DNA from 2 places in the Bacillus sp. 2175 genome. Region 1 is predicted to be linked to the other one. Evidence: riboswitches for the same ligand, from Rfam matches in the RefSeq annotation. Region 1 holds a riboswitch; the other holds the start of a gene.

Region 1 (8,116 bases):
CACTAGATATTAAACAAGAATATTTTGATAAAATGAGATATTATTTCAGGCAATTTGGACTAGGCGTACAAACTGGTATTGATTTACCGAATGAGACTGCAGGGCAAATTGGAAGAAAAGATAATCAGCCTGGTTTCTTATTAGATTATTCTATTGGACAATATGATACATATACACCACTTCAGCTTGCACAATATATTTCGACTATCGCAAATGGAGGGTATCGAATGAAACCACAAATTGTTCAAGAGATTAGAGAACAAACCGTTCAAAAAGATGAGGTTGGTAAAGTAGTACAATCAATAGAACCCGTTGTTTTAAATAGAATCGATATGAAACAAGAACATATTAATCAAGTAAAAGAAGGATTTAGAAAAGTATTTCAAGAAGGAGATGGAACAGGAGTAAGAGCGTTCCAAAAAGCACCATATAAACCAGCTGGTAAAACAGGGACCGCACAAACTGTATATGGTGGAGAAAATGAAATTGGGCGAAATGCGAAAGGCGATCGTAGAGAATGTTATAACTTAACATTAGCTGGATATGCGCCATATGATGATCCAGAAGTAGCATTTTCTGTTGTAGTACCGTGGGTTGAAAATGATAAATCGGGCATTAACTCCGATATTGGAAAAGAAGTTTTAGATGCTTATTTTGATTTGAAAAATAAGCGAGTAACTGGTGAAGCGCCAAAAACAGATGCCTCTAAAGAGAATTAAAATGTACGAAACGTCTCTAGCATGTCTGTAAACTAGAGGCGTTTTTATCTGGGAATAGATTAGAAATGAGGTGTATATGAAGCTGTTTATTCTAAAATATTGGAGGAACATATGTAGTTACATATTAATTATAATAGGGGTTATTTTTATTAATAAGTCCTTTTTATTTTGTATGGTAGAAGGGATTTCGATGCAACCTACTTTGAATGAAAAAGATTATATACTTGTTAATAAGGTAAACGTCTGTTTATCGTCTTTTCATCATGGAGATGTTGTCATTATAAAAAAAGAAGACGAGCCTACTTACTATGTGAAACGAATTATTGGATTATCGGGGGATAATATACAACTAAAAAAGGATGAGGTATTTATTAACGGTAAAAAGCGTGATGAGTCGTATATACATTTAGATATGTCACAAGTATCCAATCGTTTTTCAAATTTTAGAGAAATAAAAGTTCCTACGCATAAATTATTTGTGTTAGGTGATAATCGTAATCATAGTAAAGATAGTAGGAATACACTTGGACTTATTGATGAGTCAAATATAATAGGTAAAGTAGAAATGGTATTTTATCCATTTGATCATATAAAATGGATAAAATAATTCTATTAACTATTCACGTTTTATAAAATCAATCATATATTAATAGCATAGGACAAGCAGAAAAGCTTGTTCTAACCTCACAGAACACTCCTTATCACGGTTAGGCATCTACATAGGTAGATGCTTTTTTTTATGTTGATGACTGAAAATTATTTATCAATATAATGTAGCAAGCATATTAGGACTATTAGGGGAAGATTACTTGTACAAATAACAGTATGCTTAATTAAAACAATGAAATGTAAGGAGTGAGGAATAAGTGCTAAATATTTTAGTGGTTAATTTTCCAGCAGAGGGACATGTAAATCCTACATTAAATTTAGTAAAAGCCTTTACTGAACGAGGAGATAATGTACATTATATTACAACGGCAAACTTTAAGGATAGAATTGAAGATTTAGGAGCTACTGTACATACTCATCCGGATCTATTAAAAGAGATTTCTATTGATGCTGAAACCTCATCTGGGTTAAATGCTTTTTTTCATGTGCATGTTCAAACTTCTTTATATATATTAGAAATTACGAAACAATTATGTGAAAGTATAAATTTTGATTTCGTAATTTATGATATATTTGGCGCAGGAGAGTTAGTAAAAGAGTATTTACAAGTTCCAAGTGTAGTGTCCTCACCTATATTTTTAATTCCGCCAGAATTTTTGAAGACATTACCTTTTCATCCAAATGCAGATATGCCATTCCAACCAGAGGAAATCTCTGAAAAATTACTAAATCAGATGGAACATAAATTTGGAGTAAAACCAAAGAATAATCTTCAATTTATGAATAATAAGGGTGATGTTTGTCTCGTATACACAAGTCGCTATTTCCAACCTAATAACGAATCGTTCGGAGAAAATAACATTTTTATTGGACCGAGTATTTCAAAGCGTAAAACAAATATAAAGTTTCCACTGGAATCACTTAAAGAAAAGAAAGTTATTTATATTTCAATGGGAACACTGCTTGAAGGACTCGAACCATTCTTTAATACTTGTATTGATACTTTTTCAGATTTTGATGGGATAGTTGTAATGGCAATTGGTGATAGAAATGATATTTCTAAAATTAAGAAAGCACCAGATAATTTTATAATTGCTCCATACGTACCTCAATCAGAAATATTAAATGAAGCAGATGTTTTTATTACACATGGTGGTATGAATAGCGTACACGATGCCATTCATTATAATGTCCCATTTGTAATAATACCGCATGATAAAGACCAGCCAATGATAGCGCAAAGATTAACTGAGCTTGAAGCGGCACATAGACTATTGAAAGAACATGTTAATGTGCACACTTTAAAAGAGGCCGTAACAGATGTTCTTTCAAATGAAAAGTATAAACATGGTATAAGAAAACTTAATGATAGCTTTTTAAAATGTGGTGGTTCAAAAGAAGCAATTGCAGTTATTGAATCTCTTTTAAATAAAGTAAAATTTTAATCAGTAGGGATTTTACTACCCATAAATAGCGGGATAAATAGTCGTAACTGTATACAAGCATAGAGGTTCTCACCTTTATGCTTGTATATTCTTATCCAGCAAATTGCACAGCAGTATTTGCGTGTAAAAAAGCAGTATCAAAAACGGGAACAGTAAGATCATTTTGGGAGATAAGTAAAGGTATTTCAGTACAGCCTAATAATATACCTTCAGCGCCGTTTTGAATTAATGATTTTGTAATTTGTAATAACTTTTCTTTAGATGTTTCTGAAATGATCCCTCTACTTAATTCATCTAATATGACATGGTGGATAAAGGTTCTTTCCTCTTCATTTGGGATAATTGTCTCAATGTTATATTTCGCTAATCGTGATTTATAGAAATCTTGCTCCATCGTTTGTTTTGTTCCTAATAGTCCGATACGTTTTATACTCTGTTCTACCATTTCTTTAGCACTTACATCACCAATGTGAAGAAGCGGGATAGATATTGCTTGTTCTACTTCTTCGGCAAATAGATGTACGGTATTTGAACACATTAATAAACATTCAGCCCCAGATTTTTCAACTTTCTTTGCAACTGTAACTAGTTCATTTTTCACTTCTTCATATTGATGGTTTTGTAATAAAGTAGTTACTTCACCAAAGTCCATACTATATAAAACTAACTTTGCATTTTGATCGTATTGAGAGAGTGTAAGTGTATTAATATGTTTATAGTATAATGATGTAGATTCCCAACTTAATCCTCCAATCAAACCAATAACTTTCATAATGCATTCCTCCCGAAACGATTTTGAATTTATTATTTCACAATTCCGATAAGAATACAATGATTTAAATGATCTATTTAATAAAAAATAAAAATAGTGAGAAAAGTATTGAAATTTATACTTTTTAGTGCCATAATACGAATTACAAATTAATACTTATCCAGAGAGGTGGAGGGAACGGCCCTAAGAAACCTCAGCAACCCCTATGCAATTTTATAGGAAGGTGCTAATTCCGCAGAGGACACGATGTGTTTTTTGAAAGATAAGAGGATTCTTGAATGTGAAAGAAAATGACCTCTTATGTAAGAGGTCATTTTTTTGTTGTATAGAAAGGGAGTGTCGATGCATAATTCATTTTTAAATTAAATATAGAGTAATAAAAGTTGACTAATATGAGAGGGGAATTGTCATGAACAAATTATCAACAAAGTTAGTAGTAGCAATCGGTATTGGAGCAGCATTATACGGGATATTAGGACTTTGGGGATTTTCCATTGCACCGAATACATTTATTAAACCAGCATTAGCTATATTAACTGTTTTTGGAGCATTATTTGGTCCAGTGGCAGGACTGTTAATCGGACTTATCGGTCATACCGTAACAGATACGATTGCTGGCTGGGGTATTTGGTGGGGCTGGGTTATTAGTTCAGGTATTATTGGTTTTTCAATGGGGCTTATTCAAAAAAGAGTTGGTTTTAGTGTGAAAAACGGGTCATTTAACAAGGGGGATATTTCTTATTTAGCAATTACTGGGCTAGTTGGTATTGTCATTGCTATTATATTTGCTGGGGCATTCGATATTATTGTGATGGGAGAACCATTTGACAAAATTGTTATACAAGTATTAGGAGCAACAATTTCCGATGTCATCGTTTTCTTAGTACTTGGATTGCCACTTACAATTGGTTTGGCGAAATCCAATAAGAAACATACACATTTAAAAATTGAAAAGTAGGGATGTTAACATGCAACCAATTATTTCGTTTGAACAATTCACCTTTCAATATGGGCATGCTGTGCAGCCTACTTTAAGTGATATTACCTTTCATATATACCCTGGGGAAAAAGTGCTAATTGCTGGACGAAGTGGCTCAGGAAAGTCGACATTAGCTCATTGTATAAATGGGCTAATCCCATTTTCTTACGAAGGGAATAGTACAGGTAACGTTTTAATTGCCGGTAAAGATCCGAGGGAAGGAAGTATTTTTGAACAAAGTAAACAGGTAGGAACAATTTTGCAAGATCAAGATGCTCAATTTATTGGTCTGACAGTAGAGGAAGATGTAGCTTTTTATTTAGAAAATGAATGTGTAAAGCAAGATGACATGAAAAAGATTGTTTCGGACTCATTAAGAAAGGTGAAGATGCATACGTTTCATAAACAAAGTCCATATGAATTATCAGGAGGTCAAAAGCAAACAGTTTCTCTAGCGGGTTTATTAACAACAAATGCGGATATATTATTGTTCGATGAACCGTTAGCTAATTTAGATCCACTAAGCGCCTTACATACGATAAAACTTATGAAAGATATACATGAACAATATAATAAAACGATTGTTATTATCGAACATAGAATAGAAGAAATTTTAAACCTGGATTTAGACAAAGTTATATTAATTGATGAAGGTAAAGTCATTGCGATAGGAACACCAAAAGAAATCTTAGCGTCAAATATATTACCACGTATCGGCTTAAGAGAGCCTATTTACATCGAAGCATTAAAGAGATTACATTTTGATAGTAATAATGACGTAATATATCCAATGGAAAACCTTCAAAAAGAAAAGGTAAGCAACGTTATAAAAGAGTGGATGGAGAAACAAGTCATATTAAAAGGGAATACTAAAAACAAGGAATTACTTAAAGTGGAGAATTTATCATTTTCATACTCTAATAAACAAAAAGTATTAGAAAATGTAAACCTTTCAATATATGAAGGAGAAATTGTGGCACTGTTAGGACATAATGGAGCAGGGAAATCAACATTAGCTCATAGTCTTATAGGCATAAACAAAATGAAAAATGGGAAAATCTTGTTAAAAGGTGAAGATATTAGTTCTTGGTCTATTCGTAAACGTGGGGAAATCATATCTTACGTGATGCAAAATCCAAATCATATGATTACACAGCCTACTGTTTTTGAAGAAGTTTCATTTACATTAACATTACATAATTTTTCTAAGGAAGAAATTAAGAATAGAGTAGAAGGAACTTTAAAAATTTGTGGTTTATATCCATTTCGTAATTGGCCAATTCAAGCACTAAGCTATGGGCAAAAAAAGAGATTAACAATCGCATCTGTATTAACAACAAATCCTAAACTTATCATATTAGATGAACCGACAGCGGGACAAGATTATTATCACTATAAACAATTTATGTCTTTTATTAAAAACCTAGCTAAAAAGGGAATTTCATTTGTTTTTATCACTCACGATATGAATCTCGCGCTAGAATATACAGACCGTGCAGTAGTTCTACATGAAGGGAAAATTATTGCGGATAATACAGTGTTTGATGTATTAGGCGATCAAGAAACGTTACAAAGAGCCAACTTAAGAGAGAGTTCTTTAACCAAGCTTGTTAAATTTAGTGGGATTGCATGTCCAGAAAAATTTATGGAGCTTTATTTAGACAGTAATAGGAGGGAGGAAGGTGCATAGTACATATTTTCATCGTATGGATGGGATAGTGAAATTGTTTTTATTTATTTTTTGTATGACGCTTACTTTTTTGTTTTTTGATTTTCGGGTGTTGCTAATATTATTTATTATTGGGTGTATCGGGCTCAGCATTGCTAAAATTCCATTTCGTAAAATTTTAATTGTTTTTAGTGTCATATTTACATTTAGTTTATTAAACTCTGTCATGATTTTATTGATTACACCAACTCATGGATCTGAATTAACTGAATCATATACCGCGTTTTTACATGTTGGATATGCAACGATTACATATGAAACATTATTTTATGCAGCTACACTTTCATTAAAGTATTTTACGTTATTACCATTTACACTTCTTTTTATTTACACGACAGATCCAAGCGAATTTGTAAGTAGCTTAAGTAAACTTGGTATTCATTATAAGATTACTTATGCAATAAATATTGCACTACGTTATATTCCTGACATCCAGTCTGAGTATAAAATTATTAAACACGCGCAAGAAGCGAGAGGAGTGGCTTTTGAAAAAGGAGAAGCAAGTTTATGGGTTCGTATGAAGAACCGTGTTTTAATTTTCTGGCCACTAATCATTCATTCTCTAGAAAGAATAGATACGGTTTCAAATGCAATGGATTTAAGAGGATTTGGAAAGAAGGATAAACGTACATGGTTTTATACAAGTAAGGCGAAACGTGAAGATTTCATCGCTTTATTTGCCGGTATTTTCATATTTATTGTTGCGGTATATTTAAAATTAAACGTATTTCAAAACTTTTGGTATCCATTTTAAAGCACTCTTTAAACGAGTGCTTTTACTTATTTTTATGTAGACATGCTCAAAAAAGGGATATATACATAATGTATAATACGAACCAGTTAAAATGATCAACTACCTATTAGTTTTCAAACCAAAAGGAGGAGAAAATATGAGTTACGGTGGTTCTTGTGGTTTTGGTGGAGGTTTTGCTTTACTAGTTGTGTTATTCATTCTATTAATAATTGTAGGATGCAGCTGCTGGGGCGGAGGATACTAATTTTTAATTAGTCTTCACAAATGTAAACTAAAAAAACATTGAAGATACTTATGTATCGAAACAAATAAAAAAGGAGCGACTATGCTCCTTTTTTATTTGTTTTAATGCGTATTCTTATTATATTTCGGGAACGTAATCGTTAAAGTCGTTCCTTTACTAACGATACTTCGAATTTTTAAACTTCCATGCATCGTCTCAATAATCTTAACAGCAACCATCGTACCTAAACCGGTTCCTTTTGTTTTTGTACTAAAATACGGTTCACCGAATCGATGTATTTGCTCCTGTGACATTCCAACTCCGCTATCTTCAATTCGTATTTCAACTTTACTATTATTGATAGATGAGGAAATATTTAAGGTACCACCATTAGGCATTGCTTCAATACTGTTCTTTATTAAGTTTAAAAAACATTGTTGAAAGTGCTGTTTATTACCAACAATGGTTGCCTCAGAAAAATCCTGTGTAATATGTATCGTATTCATATTACACAATGGCAATATCATATTAATAACCCGATTTAACTCTTGTTTTATTGAAATTTGATCTAATTTTTCTGGAGCAGGTTTGGCAAACGTTAAATAATCATCGATAATTTCTTGGGCACGATTTAACTCTTCAAGTATATGTTTAATATATTCGTCTCTTGACTCAGGAGTTAAATTTGGTGTTTTTAAAAGCTGTGTAAATCCTTTTACAACCGTTAAGGGATTCCTTACTTCGTGCGATATACTTGCAGCGAGTTGGCTAACAATCTCCATTTTTTCCATTTTAATTAATTTTGAGCGCATTAATACAGCATCTTTTATAACTTCATTTATATAAACAATAAATAACATCAAAGTAGTCGGTAATACCATGAAAT
Region 2 (7,690 bases), 1.7 Mb from region 1:
GGACTGATTTTTATCTCTTCCAATTCATATTGGCGCACTTCTTTCTCAATATGTTTCATAAGTAAACCTGTAAATAACAAGTAAGGCAGTACAACGATGTTCTTTTCTTTTCGTTCTATAACTTCCTTTAACTTCTCCTCAAATTTTGGCTCTGCAGCCGCTAAATAACAAACTTCTACTTTTTTAACCTTCTCTTTTGTTTGAAATAAAGAAGCAATCCAGTTTACATCTCTTAATACTTCAGGATCACTGCTCCCTCTTGCAACGAGAAGTAACGTCACTTCATTTTTATCTTCCTGTTCGATGCCACTTCCGCTATACACCGATTTAACAAGTGTTTCCGATACACCAAACGGATTACCATAAGTCACTTTAACATTCGGATATTGATTCTTAAGCTTTACCAATTCACACGGAATATCTTTCTTCACATGACCTGCCGCTAATAAAAAAACAGGGATAGCAATAATCTCCGTGGCCCCACGCTCCACACATGTACGAAAACCATCTTCAATAGAAGGATTCGCTAACTCTAAAAAACAAACTTCTTGAATAGTCGCTTCTATACGGTTCATACACGATGTAATAAATTGAATCGCCTCTTCTTTCGCTGTCTTCAAACGACTTCCATGACATATATATAAGACGGCTTTCATTTTACAACACTCCACTTACTTGATAAGCATTTTCTGTCTGCTTCTCAAACCAATGAATTTTTTCTCTAAAACGGACAACTTCTCCAATTACAATCATGCTCGGATTTTGAATTTGCTCTTTTTTCGCAACATCTACAATTGTCCCTAACGTTCCAACAACTGTGCGTTGCATAGACGTCGTCCCCTGCTCAATAATAGCAGCTGGCGTACTTTTATCTTTTCCATGCTTCATAAGTTGCTCACATATGTAGGGCAAATTACTAACCCCCATATATACCGCTAAAGTCTCTACACCTTTCGCTAAACTCTCCCATTTCACTTCTTCTTCAGCACCTTCTTTCCTATGCCCAGTCACAATAGCAAAACTTGCACTTGCATCACGGTGCGTCACTGGAATGCCCGCATAAGCAGGAGCAGCTATTCCAGCTGAAATACCAGGAATGATTTCAAATGGTACACCTTGCTTTGCTAATGCTTCAGCTTCTTCTCCCCCTCTACCAAACACAAATGGATCGCCGCCCTTAAGTCTCGTTACAACTTTTCCTTTTTTCGCATACTTAATAAGAAACGTGTTAATTGTCTCTTGCTTCATCGTGTGATAATTCGGGAGTTTTCCGCAATAAATTAAATCCGCGTCAGGCTTTGCGTGTGAAAGCAGCTCTTTATTCACAAGTCGGTCATATAAAATAACATCTGCCTTCTCAATACATTTCAACCCTTTAACAGTAATTAAATCTGGATCGCCAGGACCCGCTCCAACAATATAAACCTTTCCCATCATCTCTCCTCATTTCTTCTATTAAAATGAAACTTCCATTCGTATATAAGAATGGAAGTTTTTATTTTTTCGTATTACTGATCTCTACTCATGGACAACAAATGCCCCACCTTTTCGAATCTTCTTTTTTTCAAACAAAGAAATCTCTTTTACCTCTGGCAACGGTAAAAAATGCTTTTCAAGCTCAATCTCCGCAAGCTTAAATGCCTGTTCTTCACTTTGAGCAACAACAACAATCGGAACAATACTATTTACTAACACAGCTTCAAATCGATATAAATCCATATCGTCCCTCCTAAGACGCTATTACTTCTTCTAGCACGTTATTTAACGCTATTTGTAATGTATCTACACCAATACGACCTACAAAATCATAAAATGTTTCGGCTGGTAATTTATTCTCTTTGAAATAACTTATAAATGATGCCAGTACATCAGGTAGATCCTCGCCATCTATTTTTCCTTTTAACTTTTGATTGTAGGCACCGCCATCTAACAATGTTCCACCTACGTATATTTCAAACGCTTCAACAATGCCTTTTTCCTTCGTCTTCATTTTCACCCCTTGTAACCCAATGTCAGCAATTTGACGTTGACCACATGAATTCGGGCAGCCTACCATATGAATTCGAACTGGAACATCGAGTGCAATTTGTGTATCTAAGTATTCTGCAATTTTTCGTAATCTTTCTTTCGTTTCTACTAGTGCAAGATTACAATATTCAATACCGGTACATGAAACCGCATGACCAATAAATGATTTCGGGCTAGCAGATATCACTTCAAACAGCGGTTCACTAAGTAATCCTTTTACATTTTCCGGAGGAACGTTCGGAATAATGAAGTTTTGCGAGTTACATGTACGAATTTGTCCATTTCCATATTGCTTTGCGATTCTTGCAATCTCAAACATTTCTTCTGCATGTAAACGACCTACCGGTACATTAAAACCTACATATTTTAATCCCTTTTGTTTTTGGTCTTGAACACCATAAAAATAGCCTGCATTCCATCCTTTGAATGCACTTTCCCCTTTACTTTGTAAAGACCCTGTATACTCTATTAGTTTCTCTTTAAATTTCTCTGCTCCCCAGTCCGCAACAAGAAATTTCAACCGAGCTAAATGACGTTTTTCACGATATCCAAAATCACGGAATATAGTAGCAATCGCAATCGCCACCGCCTTCACTTCTTCTGGTAAAACGAATACATCTAATTCATCAGCTAAATACGGTCGAGCTGATAATCCTCCACCTACTTTTATATGAAAACCAACTTTTTTCTCACCATCTATTTCTTTCGTTGCAGGCGTAAATGCAACACAGTTAATTTCTGCGTTTGCTGAATTATAAATATTAGAACTAATAGACATTTTAAATTTACGTGGCAAGTTAGAAAACTCTTCATTATGTTGGAAGTAATCATATACTTCTTTTACAATATTCGTTGTATCAAATAGTTCATTTGCATCAATGCCAGCAAGCGGATTACCTGTAATATTCCGCGTTATATCACCACAAGCCCCCGCTGAAGATAACCCAACTCTTGCTAACCTTTTAAAAATATCTGGAATTTGCTGAATTTCTAACCAGTGAAACTGAATCGCCTGTCTCGTCGTAATATCTATTACATCACGTCCATAATCTTCAGCGATAGAAGCAAGTACTTCTGCCTGTGCATTTGTAATAATCCCTGACGGAATATTTACCCGCATCATAAAATAACCAGCTTCTTTCGGTCTTTGTAAATACAAGCCTGCCCATTTAAAGGCATCCCACTCTTCTTTCGGAATAGATTCGAAACCATTTTCCGCATAGTAAGGAATATCATTAAAAATTTCTAAGCCATCTTTTTCTAATTTATTTTTCTCGGTCTGATTTAATTTTTCATTGTTAGCCCATACTTTTTCATAACTCATTGTTTATCCCCCTATATAAAACTACGCTCTTGTAAGTACTTCACGATTTGTTCTGCACATTCTTCAATAGAATATTTGTGCGTTTCTACAATTAATTCCGCTTGCTCTGGCTCTTCATAAGGCGAATCAATACCTGTGAAATCCTTAATATCACCTTTTCTTGCCTTTTTATAAAGTCCTTTCGGATCACGTTTCTCACACTCTTCAATCGGACACTTCACAAAAATTTCAATAAATTCATCTGCCGCTAATAAATCTCTTACTTGTTTGCGGTCTACTCGAAATGGTGAAATAAATGCTGTAAGGACAACTGCTCCTTGATCTACAAATAACTTTGCCACTTCGCCAATACGTCTTATATTTTCCATGCGATCACTTTCAGAAAATCCTAAGTCTTTATTTAAACCGTGGCGAATGTTATCCCCATCCAGCACATAATTTCCAATATTCTTTTCAAACAGTTTACGAGCGACCGCATTCGCTACTGTAGATTTACCCGAAGCTGATAAACCAGTAAACCAAATTACAAAACTATGATGTCCATTCTTCACTCTTCTCTCATCTTTTGAAACCGAAGCTGTATGCCAAGTAATATTCGTATCCATCTCGTTCTCTCCCTATTCTGTTACTACTTCTTTTTTCAAGCCTTTAATTAGCACTTCCACTACTTCTTTACGACTAAATGTACTTGGCGGAATCTCACCGTTTCTTAATAATTCTCTTACTTTCGTACCCGATAAAATAACATGATCTTCTTTTCCGTGCGGACATGTTTTCGTTGAAGCCATCGCTTCACATTTCGTGCAGTAAAAACTATGTTCAAAGAATAGTGGTGTAATTCCTAACTCTTCTATCGTAAAATTTGTGAAGATTTCTTGCGCTTCATACGTTCCGTAATAATCTCCTACTCCAGCATGATCACGCCCTACTATAAAGTGGGTACATCCAAAATTCTTTCTTACTAACGCATGAAATATCGCTTCCCTTGGTCCTGCGTAACGCATGGCAGCAGGAAATACACTTAAAAAGACACGATTTTTCGGATAATATTTTTGAAGAAGTACTTCATAGCTTTCCATTCTTACATCAGCAGGAATATCATCCGATTTCGTTTCTCCGACGAGCGGATTTAAAAAGAGACCATCTACAATTTCAAGAGCAGATTTTTGAATATACTCATGGGCACGATGTACCGGGTTTCTCGTTTGAAATCCGACCACTGTTTTCCACCCACGTTTTTTAAATGCTTCCCTCGTTTCAATTGGGTCTAAATGATAAGAAGGAAATTGATTATTTTCAAAGCGTTTTGTTAGAATAATAGTTCCTCCAACGTAAACGTTTGGTCGTTCATATAATTTTTTCACTCCTGGATGAGCCTCATCCGTTGTTTTATATACAAGTAACGCTTCTTTTTCTTTATCTGGTACAAAAATATCTTCTATTTGAATGACACCGTATATATTTCCATTGTTGACAAGCTTTACTTCCTCTCCAACCTTCAGGCTTTCTGCGACTTTTTCTGTTACCGGTAATGTAATCGGTATACTCCACACACTACCATTTGCTAAACGAAGCGTTTCTACAACTGAATCATAATCTTCCTTCCCTAAAAAACCAGTAAGGGGGCTATATCCACCTGTCGCCAATAGTTCTAAATCACTTAACGCAATATTGTCTAATTTAATTTCTTTTTCAATTTGTGATACGTCATATGTCTCATCTATACGGTTTACTAATTCGTTTACTATGCTCATTTTTCTATATCCTCTCTTAGCTTTATTTCAAGATTCATCTTATTGGTAATGAAGACCACATTCGGTTTTCACTTTCCCAGCCCATCTACCATCTCTTGAATCGCCACCATCCCCTACAGGTAACGTACATTTCTCACACCCAATACTTGGATAGCCAACATCATGCAACGGGTTATACGGCAAGCTATGTTTGTATACATATCGCCAAACTTCTTTCCACGTCCAATGAATGAGTGGACAAACTTTAATAGATTGAAAACGATGATCTTGATTTATAAACTTTGTATGCTTACGTGTTTCTGATTGTTCCCTTCTTAAGCCCGATATCCACGCTTTTTCCGCTGCTAATGATTTTTCTAACGGTAAAATTTTTCTAATCTTACAACAAAGATTCGGATTACTTTCCCATAATTTCTCGCCATGCAACTTCTCTTGTTCATCAAGCGTAAGTTCCGGTTGTTTTTCTATAATATTTAATGAAGGAAATCGCCTCCGCACTTTTTGAATTAATTCATATGTTTCTTGAAAATGAACATTTGTATCTAAAAATACAACTTTAGCAGATGGATTTACTTGGTTTATAAGGTGCAGCAATACCATACCTTCCACCCCAAAGCTACATGCGTAGACGATTTCATCTTTATATTCTTTATAAGCCCACTTTAATACTGATAGCGCGCCTTTTGTTTCATCTTCTTCCGAAAACGAAACAACATTTTCTTCCCACGTTTCATACGTCAACATGTTTTTTCCCCCTGTAAAAGCAAAAAGACGGTTTTAACCTAATGAAAATAGGTTAAAACCGCCTCTAGTTTTTCTAGTCAGCGCTTTTCACTTTAAACGTACTTTTTCACTTTTCTCTAACTGAATTACTTTTCCATCTTGCACAACAATTGTAATTGAACCATATTTCATATCAGCAAGCATCGCTTCAATCTTCTCGGATACTTCATCAAAATGTTCCCGTACACCCACGCGAACAGCCCCCCTTTTTATTCATAAAAAAAATCTTTCCCATTTCGAAAAGACTGTTCGGTAATATATTTTACCTTATCTTTCAAAATGGATTCCATTTTGCTGGATTTAGCACCTTGCTTTCTATAAGCAGGTTGCCGAGCTTCTTCGGGCCAGTTCCCTCCGCTTCTCTTGATAAGCTTTGTATTTGTATTTTATCATAATTCTGATTTTTTTCAATCCTAGTTTTCCGATATATTTTAATTATTTTATTTTTACAAAAAAGGAATTGCCCATCCGAACAACCCCTTTTTCTATTTAGACAAGCTCTTTAATACGTATGCGATCGTTCCCAATAATATTTTCATATGTTTCGCGTTCCACAACTACTTGCGATGTTCCGCCTTTTGCAAAGACAACGGCTGGTCTTCGAATCCGATTGTAATTATTCGCCATCGAGTACCCGTATGCTCCTGTACAGGAAACTGCTAGTAAATCAGAAGAAGCGACTTTTGGTAAATGAATATCCCAAATCAACATGTCTCCACTCTCACAGCATTTCCCGGCAATCGAAACGAGTTCCTCATTCTCATCATTCCCTCGATTCGCTAACATCGCTTCATAACGCGCGCTATATAAAGCAGGTCTTAAATTATCTGTCATTCCACCATCGACTGATACATATTTCCGAATACCAGGAATATCTTTCACAGATCCAACTGTATAAATTGTTGTCCCAGCATCACCTACAATGCTACGTCCTGGTTCAATCCATATTTCTGGCAATGGATATTCACATACAGTAAATTGTTCTCTCACTGCACTTGTTACAGCTCGCACATATGTCTCAAGAGTTAATGGTGTATCTGACTCTGTGTAGCGTATTCCAAATCCCCCGCCTACATTTAACACTTTTACTACATAGTTTGTTTGCTCTCTCACTTCTACTAAAAATTGGCGAAGAACTTCAATCGCTCGAACAAAACCAGCTGTTTCAAATATTTGCGATCCAATATGTGAATGGATCCCTAGCACATTATAATTGGATTTTTGTAAAGCAAATGTAATTGCCTGCATCGCTTGACCGTTTGAAACGCCAAATCCAAATTTCGAATCATCTTGGCCTGTCGTAATATATTCATGTGTGTGCGCCTCTACTCCAGGCGTTACACGAATTAATATGTTCACAAACTTTCCATGTTGCATCGCTAAATCGTGTAAAACTTCTAATTCAAAGAAATTATCTACGACAAAACAACCGATATTCGCCTGAAGAGCCATCACTATTTCTTCTTCTGTTTTATTATTTCCATGAAAATGAATACGTGATGCCGGAAATCCTGCTTGGAGCGCAGTATATAATTCTCCCCCAGAGACAACGTCTAATGACATATTCTCTTCACGAGCTACTCGGCACATCTCCATGCACAAGAACGCCTTGCTTGCATATGCTACTTGATAAGAGAAACCACTTTCTTTAAAAGCACGATGAAATGCTCGGCATTTTCCTCGAATAGACTCTTCATCGTATACATAAAGTGGTGTTCCGTATTGCTTTGCTAGCTGCGTCGTATCGCACCCTCCAATTTCTAAGTGTCCTTGCCCATTAATTCGGCTTGTGCCGTGTAAA

Evidence for each region. A riboswitch is a leader RNA that binds a small molecule or an ion and turns the genes downstream of it on or off. The one in region 1 is predicted to bind S-adenosylmethionine.
Region 2: it holds a riboswitch for S-adenosylmethionine, as region 1 does, so the genes downstream of both, ACXKY9_RS06545 (YezD family protein) here and ACXKY9_RS14930 (ECF-type riboflavin transporter substrate-binding protein) in region 1, are expected to answer to the same signal.

Annotation. Positions count from the first base shown of each region.
Region 1 covers NZ_CM173819.1:2,856,338-2,864,453, reverse strand. The annotation lists gene ACXKY9_RS14950 (peptidoglycan D,D-transpeptidase FtsI family protein) at 1-719, shown strand, start outside; gene lepB (signal peptidase I) at 796-1,326, shown strand; gene ACXKY9_RS14940 (macrolide family glycosyltransferase) at 1,586-2,773, shown strand; gene ACXKY9_RS14935 (aspartate/glutamate racemase family protein) at 2,865-3,545, opposite strand; SAM riboswitch class I at 3,699-3,814, shown strand; gene ACXKY9_RS14930 (ECF-type riboflavin transporter substrate-binding protein) at 3,955-4,503, shown strand; gene ACXKY9_RS14925 (ABC transporter ATP-binding protein) at 4,514-6,214, shown strand; gene ACXKY9_RS14920 (energy-coupling factor transporter transmembrane component T family protein) at 6,207-7,007, shown strand; gene ACXKY9_RS14915 (YjcZ family sporulation protein) at 7,144-7,251, shown strand; gene ACXKY9_RS14910 (sensor histidine kinase) at 7,353-8,116, opposite strand, start outside.
Region 2 covers NZ_CM173819.1:1,199,772-1,207,461, reverse strand. The annotation lists gene ACXKY9_RS06580 (sirohydrochlorin chelatase) at 1-656, opposite strand, end outside; gene cobA (uroporphyrinogen-III C-methyltransferase) at 658-1,434, opposite strand; gene ACXKY9_RS06570 (DUF3906 family protein) at 1,519-1,719, opposite strand; gene ACXKY9_RS06565 (nitrite/sulfite reductase) at 1,730-3,352, opposite strand; gene cysC (adenylyl-sulfate kinase) at 3,364-3,957, opposite strand; gene sat (sulfate adenylyltransferase) at 3,970-5,106, opposite strand; gene ACXKY9_RS06550 (phosphoadenylyl-sulfate reductase) at 5,146-5,850, opposite strand; gene ACXKY9_RS06545 (YezD family protein) at 5,938-6,081, opposite strand; SAM riboswitch class I at 6,154-6,262, opposite strand; gene lysA (diaminopimelate decarboxylase) at 6,379-7,690, opposite strand, start outside.